One region of the Micromonospora sp. NPDC005979 genome, then DNA from elsewhere that is predicted to be linked to it. Evidence: riboswitches for the same ligand, from Rfam matches in the RefSeq annotation. Region 1 holds a riboswitch; each other region holds the start of a gene.

What was found. A riboswitch is a leader RNA that binds a small molecule or an ion and turns the genes downstream of it on or off. The one in region 1 is predicted to bind cyclic di-AMP.
Region 2: linked by a shared signal. The riboswitch ahead of ABZ272_RS12170 (transglycosylase family protein) and the one ahead of ABZ272_RS19705 (hypothetical protein) in region 1 are both predicted to bind cyclic di-AMP.
Region 3: linked by a shared signal. The riboswitch ahead of ABZ272_RS04595 (NlpC/P60 family protein) and the one ahead of ABZ272_RS19705 (hypothetical protein) in region 1 are both predicted to bind cyclic di-AMP.

What each region holds. Positions count from the first base shown of each region.
Region 1 covers NZ_JBEXUR010000011.1:132,365-134,619, reverse strand. The annotation lists gene ABZ272_RS19710 (cation diffusion facilitator family transporter) at 1-872, shown strand, start outside; cyclic di-AMP (ydaO/yuaA leader) riboswitch at 985-1,116, shown strand; gene ABZ272_RS19705 (hypothetical protein) at 1,170-2,192, shown strand.
Region 2 covers NZ_JBEXUR010000006.1:47,731-49,985, forward strand. The annotation lists gene ABZ272_RS12165 (hypothetical protein) at 1-180, shown strand, start outside; gene ABZ272_RS12170 (transglycosylase family protein) at 256-924, opposite strand; cyclic di-AMP (ydaO/yuaA leader) riboswitch at 924-1,094, opposite strand; gene htpG (molecular chaperone HtpG) at 1,317-2,255, opposite strand, start outside.
Region 3 covers NZ_JBEXUR010000002.1:293,267-295,521, reverse strand. The annotation lists gene ABZ272_RS04600 (peptidoglycan recognition family protein) at 1-969, opposite strand, end outside; cyclic di-AMP (ydaO/yuaA leader) riboswitch at 1,206-1,341, shown strand; gene ABZ272_RS04595 (NlpC/P60 family protein) at 1,354-2,255, shown strand, end outside.

The sequences.
Region 1 (2,255 bases):
CCCACCAGCATCGGGGACGGCTCTGGGCGGCCTTCGGACTGCTCGCTGCCCTGATGGTGGTCGAGGCGGTGACCGCCTTCCACACCGGCTCACTGGCCCTGCTCTCCGACGCCGGGCACATGTTCACCGACGTGCTCGGCATCGGGATGGCGCTCGCCGCGATCACCGCCACGCGGCGGGCCACCGGCGACCCGCAACGCACCTTCGGGCTCTACCGCCTCGAAGTGCTCGCCGCGCTGGCCAACGCCGTCCTGCTCTCCGGCGTGGCGATCTACGTGGTGATCGAGGCGATCGGCCGGTTCGGCGACCCACACCAGGTGCTCAGCGGTCCGATGCTCACGGTGGCCATCCTCGGCCTGCTCGCGAACGTGGTCGCCTTCGGGCTGCTGCGCGCCGGCGCCCGGGAGAGCATCAACCTCCGGGGTGCCTACCTGGAGGTGCTGGGCGACCTGCTCGGCTCGCTCGGCGTGATCGGCGCCGCGCTGCTGATCGCCGTCACCGACTGGTGGTGGGCCGATCCGCTGGTCGCGGTCGGGATCGGCGTGTTCATCCTGCCGCGCACCTGGCGGCTGGGGCGGGCCGCCGTCCGCATCCTCGTGCAGGCCGCCCCGGAACACCTCCAGGTCACCGCCGTGCACGACCGACTGGCCGCGGTGCCCGGCGTGGTCGAGGTGCACGACCTGCACGTCTGGACGCTCACCTCGGGCATGGAGGTGGCCTCCGCGCACCTGACCATGGCGCCCGGCGCGGAGGTCGGCGCGGTGCTCACCGCGGCGCGTACCGCCCTGCGGGACGACTTCCGCATCGAGCACGCCACGCTGCAGACCGAACCCGGCGCCGCCCCGGGCGCCTGCGGTTCCGTCGAGTGGTGACCGTCATCCATCGTGACCGCGTAAGCACCTTCCGTCACAACGGCTGCACAGACCCCACCAGCACCGGTAGGCTCTGTCCCGGCCACCACCCGGCGGCGCCTCCCGGCGCCGGTGGCGGCCGTCGCCTAATCGCCCGACAGGGCGAACCGGGGAACCATGTTCCTGGGGTGCATCCGCGTCAGCGGTAGGGATCTTCCGTCCCGAACCCGTCAGCTAACCCGGTCGGCGGCTGACGGAAGGACATGCGTAGTGGCACCAGCACGCCCACCCGCCGCCCGACTTGCGGCACTGATCGTCATGATGGTCACCCTCGGCGTCGCGCTTCCGGTCGGCGCCGCCACCGCCGCTGCCCCCGGCGGCCTGCGGGCCGCCGCCGCTCCCGACGGCGACGAGGAGGGCGGCACCCCGGCGCTACGGGCCCAGCTCGAGGCGGCCAGCAAGGGCTACCTGGACGCGAAGCGCGCGCTGGACACCTCGGTCCAGCGGCAGCAGCAGCTCGCGGTCAAGCTCAAGACCACCGAGGCCGAGATGACCGTACGCAACGGCAAGGTCGGCGAGATCGCCGGCGTCGCGTACCGCACCGGCCGACTCAGCACCGTCTCGGCCCTGCTCAACAGCAACACCCCCGAGGGGTTCATGGACCGGGCGGCCACCCTCGACGTGGTGGCCGCCAACGAGGACCGGGTGCTGCGCGACCTGCACGCCACCCGGGACGAGGCGAACCGCACCCGCGTCGCCCTCGACGGCGAGATCCGGGAGCAGCGTAAGCAGGTCGAGGTGATGGCCAAGCGCAAGGAGCAGGCCGAGCGGGCCCTGACCGTCGCCAACGACAAGGCACGCGCCACCGCCGCCGCCGACACCGGCTCCAACCGTGGCACCTCCACCGCCAACGCTCAACCCGCCCCCCGCAACTCCGACGGCTCCTGGCCGTCCGAGTCGTGCAGCATCAACGACCCCACCCCGGCCAGCGGCTGCATCACCCCCCGCACCCTGCACGCGCTCAACCAGGCCAAGGCCGCCGGCTTCACCCGGTACGTCTCCTGTCACCGCAACGGCGGCTCGGGCGAGCACCCCAAGGGCCGGGCCTGCGACTTCGCCGCGCAGAAGGGTGGCTTCGGCGGGATCGCCAGCGGCGGCGACAAGACGTACGGCAACAACCTGGCCGCGTACTTCATCCGCAACGCCGACCGGCTCGCGGTGCTCTACGTGATCTGGTTCAAGCAGATCTGGCTACCCAGCAGCGGCTGGAAGTCGTACAGCGGGGGGAACGGCGACCCCTCCAGCGACCACACCAACCACGTGCATCTGTCGGTGTACTGACCGCCGAGGCCGTCCGGGGTACGTCAGCGGGCGTACCCCGGACGTCGTCGCTGGTCGGACGAC
Region 2 (2,255 bases), on a different contig from region 1:
ACCGCCGAGCAGTCGTTGCGACTTGCCCGCAGCACCTCCGACTCGGTCGAGACGGCCATCGACGGTGGCGGGCGCGGCACCGGCTGGCCGGCCGAGGCCGCCGCACCGGCGCAGCGCTGGGGCTGGAACGGCGACGTGATGGCCCGCCGCGAGGCGAGGTCGGCCGCCTCGGCGGCGTGACCCGTCCCGCGAGGACAGCGCCAGACGAACGAACGCTCGGCCGGTGACCCGGCCGAGCGTTCGTCGGTACCTACGTCAGAGAGCGAGCCGCTGCCCCGGGAAGATCAGGCCCGGGTCCGCGCCGATCAGCTGACGGTTGCGCTCGTACAGGGCCTGCCAGCCGCCGCCGCGGGGGTGCCGCTCGGCGATCTCCGACAGGGTGTCCCCCGGCGCGACCACGTACGTGTCGCCGCTGGCCGCCGGGGCGGTCCGCTCGTGACCACGGGTGGCCGGCTGGTCGCCGCGGGACGGCCGCTCCTTGCCGGAGGTGGACGTCGACGACTTGGAGGTCGACTTCGTCGGGGACTTCGCGGTGGACTTCGTCGAGGTACCGCCCGACGAACCGCCCTTGCGGCCGCAGGTCGGCCACGCGCCGATGCCCTGCCCGTCGAGCACCTTCTCGGCGATCGCGATCTGCTCGCCACGGCTGGCCAGGTCGGCGCGGGCGGCGTACTTCTTGCCGCCGTAGCCGGCCCAGGTGCCCTGGGAGAACTGCAACCCGCCGTAGTAGCCGTTCCCAGTGTTGATCTTCCAGTTGCCACCGGACTCGCACTGGGCGATCGCGTCCCAGTTGACACCGGCCTGGGCCGGCGCCGCCGGGCCGAAGAGGGCGACGGCGCCGGTGACCGCGCCGACCGCCAGGGTACCGACGGCGACGCGGCGGGTGGTGACCCGTCGATGACGGGGGGTGTACGTAGACGTCATGGATCGTTCCTCCACGCCGGCGAGGTGAGCTGTCGGGTTCGGGCCGAGGAGCCCGGCCGCGCGCTGGCGGCTTCACCCCGAGGTGACATGCACCGAGGAACGTTGGGTCCCCCGCTCCTGCCCGGGTTCTGTTTCCGACGACCGGGGGCAGGATTAGGCGTTGCCGGTCGCGGCGTCCACGGTGGTGGACCCGACCGACGGTAGGCACGGTGGGTGACCGTCGCCCAACGCTTGTGAAGTTGTTCACCGGCTCACGCGGGGCGCTCCGGCCAGCGGTTGCGGACGACGTCCACCTGTGCACTGACCATGATGGACCGTTTCCGATCAGGTCCGACGTCCGCGTCCCGACCGGCCGGCGGACCCTCGGATCGGGGGCCGCCGGCCGGGGACAATCAGAGGGTGCGCGCCAGCCGGTCGGCGAGGGTACGGGTGAACCGGGCCGGGTCGGCCAGCTCGCCGCCTTCGGCGAGGACCGCCAGGCCGTACAGCAGCTCGGCGGTCTCGGTCAGGGCCGGGCCGGAGTCGCCCTGCTCGTGGGCCTTGCGCAGCCCGGCGACCAGCGGGTGACCCGGATTGATCTCCAGGATCCGCTTGGTCGAGGGGACCTCGTGCCCCATCGCCCGGTACATCTTCTCCAGCGTCGGCGTGAGGTCGTGCGCGTCACCGACCACACAGGCCGGTGAGGTGGTCAGCCGCGAGGACAGGCGGACCTCCCGGACACTGTCGGCCAGGGTCGTGCCCAGCCAGTCCACCAGCGCGGCGAACTCCTGCCGCTGCTGCTCACGCTCGGCCTCGGCCTGCTGCTTCTCCTCGTCGGTGTCCAGGTCGACCTGGCCCTTGGCGATCGAGCGCAACGGCCGGCCGTCGTACTCGCCGACGCGCTCGACCCACACCTCGTCGACCGGGTCGGTGAGCAGCAGCACCTCGTGGCCCTTGGCCCGGAACGCCTCCAGGTGCGGGGAGTTCTCGATGGTGGTCCGGGAGTCGCCGGTGGCGTACCAGATATCGGTCTGGCCGTCCTTCATCCGCGACACGTAGCCGGCCAGGTCGGTGGGCTCCGCCGCGTCGTGGGTGGACGCGACCGACAGGATCTCCAGCAGGGTGTCGCGGTTGTCGGCGTCGTCGATCAGCCCTTCCTTGACCACCGCGCCGAACTCGGTCCAGAAGGTGCGGTAGCGCTCGGCGTGGTTGGCCTTGAGGTCCTTGACGGTGGCGAGGACCTTCTTGACCAGGCGGCGGCGGACGATCTGGATCTGCCGGTCCTGCTGGAGGATCTCGCGGGAGATGTTCAGCGACAGGTCGTGGGCGTCGACGACACCCTTGACGAAGCG
Region 3 (2,255 bases), on a different contig from region 1:
CTGGGCGATGTGGCCGTCCACCGAGCGCAGCGAGTAGTGCCAGCTCACGTAGGTCGGGTCCTGGACGAGCTGCAGGGTGGTCGCCCAACTCGCCTCGGTGTCGTGGATGACGATGTACTCGATCTTCTGCCGGGCGGGCCGGTCGGACAGGTCGTGGTTGCCGTAGTCGCCGTCGCCGAACGCCGCGTAGGGTGCCGGGATCCACTCACAGGACACGGTGCTCGGGCACTCCAACCCGTCCGGGCGGGCGAGCCGGCGCAGTCCCAGTCGGTCCAGCCAGGTCCGCTCAGGGCGTACCGCCCGGGCCGGCAGCGTGACCCGCTGGCCGTCGTCGGTCACCCGCGTCTCGCCGGCGCCGATCGTGGTGAAGACCTCGTCGGCGAAGGCCGCCGCGGCATCGGCGCTGTCCGCGCCGGCATAGCGGGCCACCGCGCCGTACCAGGTGGCCGGGTCGGTGCCGACTCCGACCGGGGCGCCGACCTCCCGTTGGTACGCGGCCAGCAGCGCCGCCCCACCCCGGAGGTTCGTCGTCGGGTCGGTACGCAGCGCCTCGGTGGTGGCGCCGGTGAGCGCGGCGGCGGCGTCCACGGTCTGCAGCGCGGCGCTGGGCGGCGCGTCCCCGGTGGCGGGCGCCGGTGCGAGAGCACGACGGGACTCGTCGCCGCGCGGATCCTCTCCCGGGGCGTCGTGGTGACCGCGCCCGGGTAGGGCGGCCACGTGCCGGGCATCGGTCAGGTGCATCGGGCCGTAGCCGCCGCTGGTGCTCGGCGTGCCGGCGTTGCTGTCCCAGCGGGACTCCAGGTAGGAGACGCCGAGCAGTACGTCGATGGGTACGCCGTACTCGGTCGCTGCGGCGGCGTACTGCTGCTGGCGGTCGGCGGCAGGGGCCGCGGTGGCCGGGCCGGAGGGCAGCGGTACGGCCGCCGTGGCGGTGACGAGCGCGACGGCGAGCAGGGTCGGACGTTTCATCGAACCCCCTACATGTGAACTGGTGTCGGTTGCGGTCACCTTCGCCCTGCCCGGGAGTCCGCGTCAATACCTTTCCATGTTTCGAAACGTGCGGTAAGAAATCTTCACATCGGTTCGATGGCCCGCGGCAATCAGTACGGAGTGTCACGGCCGCACGGGTTGCGGATCGGTAACGGCCGTCTCTACTCTGGTCATTCGTCGGCCCGGTAGCAGGTCTGCCCACCCCGGGCGGTAACGGACCGACACCGCCGAGTCGCTCGCGAGCGAGCCGGGGACCCAGGTTCCTCGGGGTGAATCCGCAGTTCCTGCGGTAGGGCGCCCACTTCCCGCCCGAACCCGTCAGCTAACCCGGTAGGCGGTCAGGAAGAAGGAGTACGGAACCCGGTGGCCCTCCAAGCCCCGCGGCCGTCGTCCGGACGGTCGGCTCCGGCCGACCCGCCGTCGACCGTGCCGCGTCCACGCTGGTCCCGCTTCACCACCGCTCTCGCCGCCCTGGTCGGCGTCGCCGTCGTCCTGACCGGCAGCGCCACGGTGGCCCACGCCGATCCGTCCGTCGCCGAGATCGAACGCCAGATCGACGACGACTGGAACAAGCTCGAACCGATCATCGAGCGGCACAACGCCACCCGTGCCGACCTGACCCTCAAGCGCAAGCAGGCCGACGCGCTCGCCGCCCGCATCGCGCCGCTGGAGCGCCAGGTCGACGCCGCGATGGACAAGGTCAGCGCGCTGGCCGTCCGCGCGTACATGGGTGAGAACCTGTCGACCGTCAACACGATGCTCGGCAGCCGGTCGCCCAGCGAGATGGTCGGTCAGCTCGAAATGCTCGACCGCTTCGCCCACAACCAGCAGGAGGACGTCCGCCAGGTCGCCGACCTGCGCAACGAGCTGGCCCGGCAGAAGGCGCCGCTGGACGAGATGGTGGTCCAGCTGACCCGCACCGAGGCCCAGTTGGCTGCGAAGAAGAAGCAGATCAACGAGGAGATCGACCGGCTGCAGAAGCTGCGCCTCAAGGTGTACGGCAGCGGCGGCGGCGGTCCGCTGCGTCCCGCGCCCTGCCCGGCCAGCTACCCGGGTGGCGGTGCCGGTATCGCGGTCAAGTTCGCCTGCGCCCAGATCGGCAAGCCGTACGTGTGGGGCACCGAGGGACCGAACTCGTACGACTGCTCCGGGCTGATGCTGGCGGCATGGGCGAAGGCCGGTGTGTCGCTGCCGCACAACGCCGCCGCGCAGAGCCGGGTGACCAAGAACGTCAGCAAGGGCGACCTGCGCCCCGGTGACCTGGT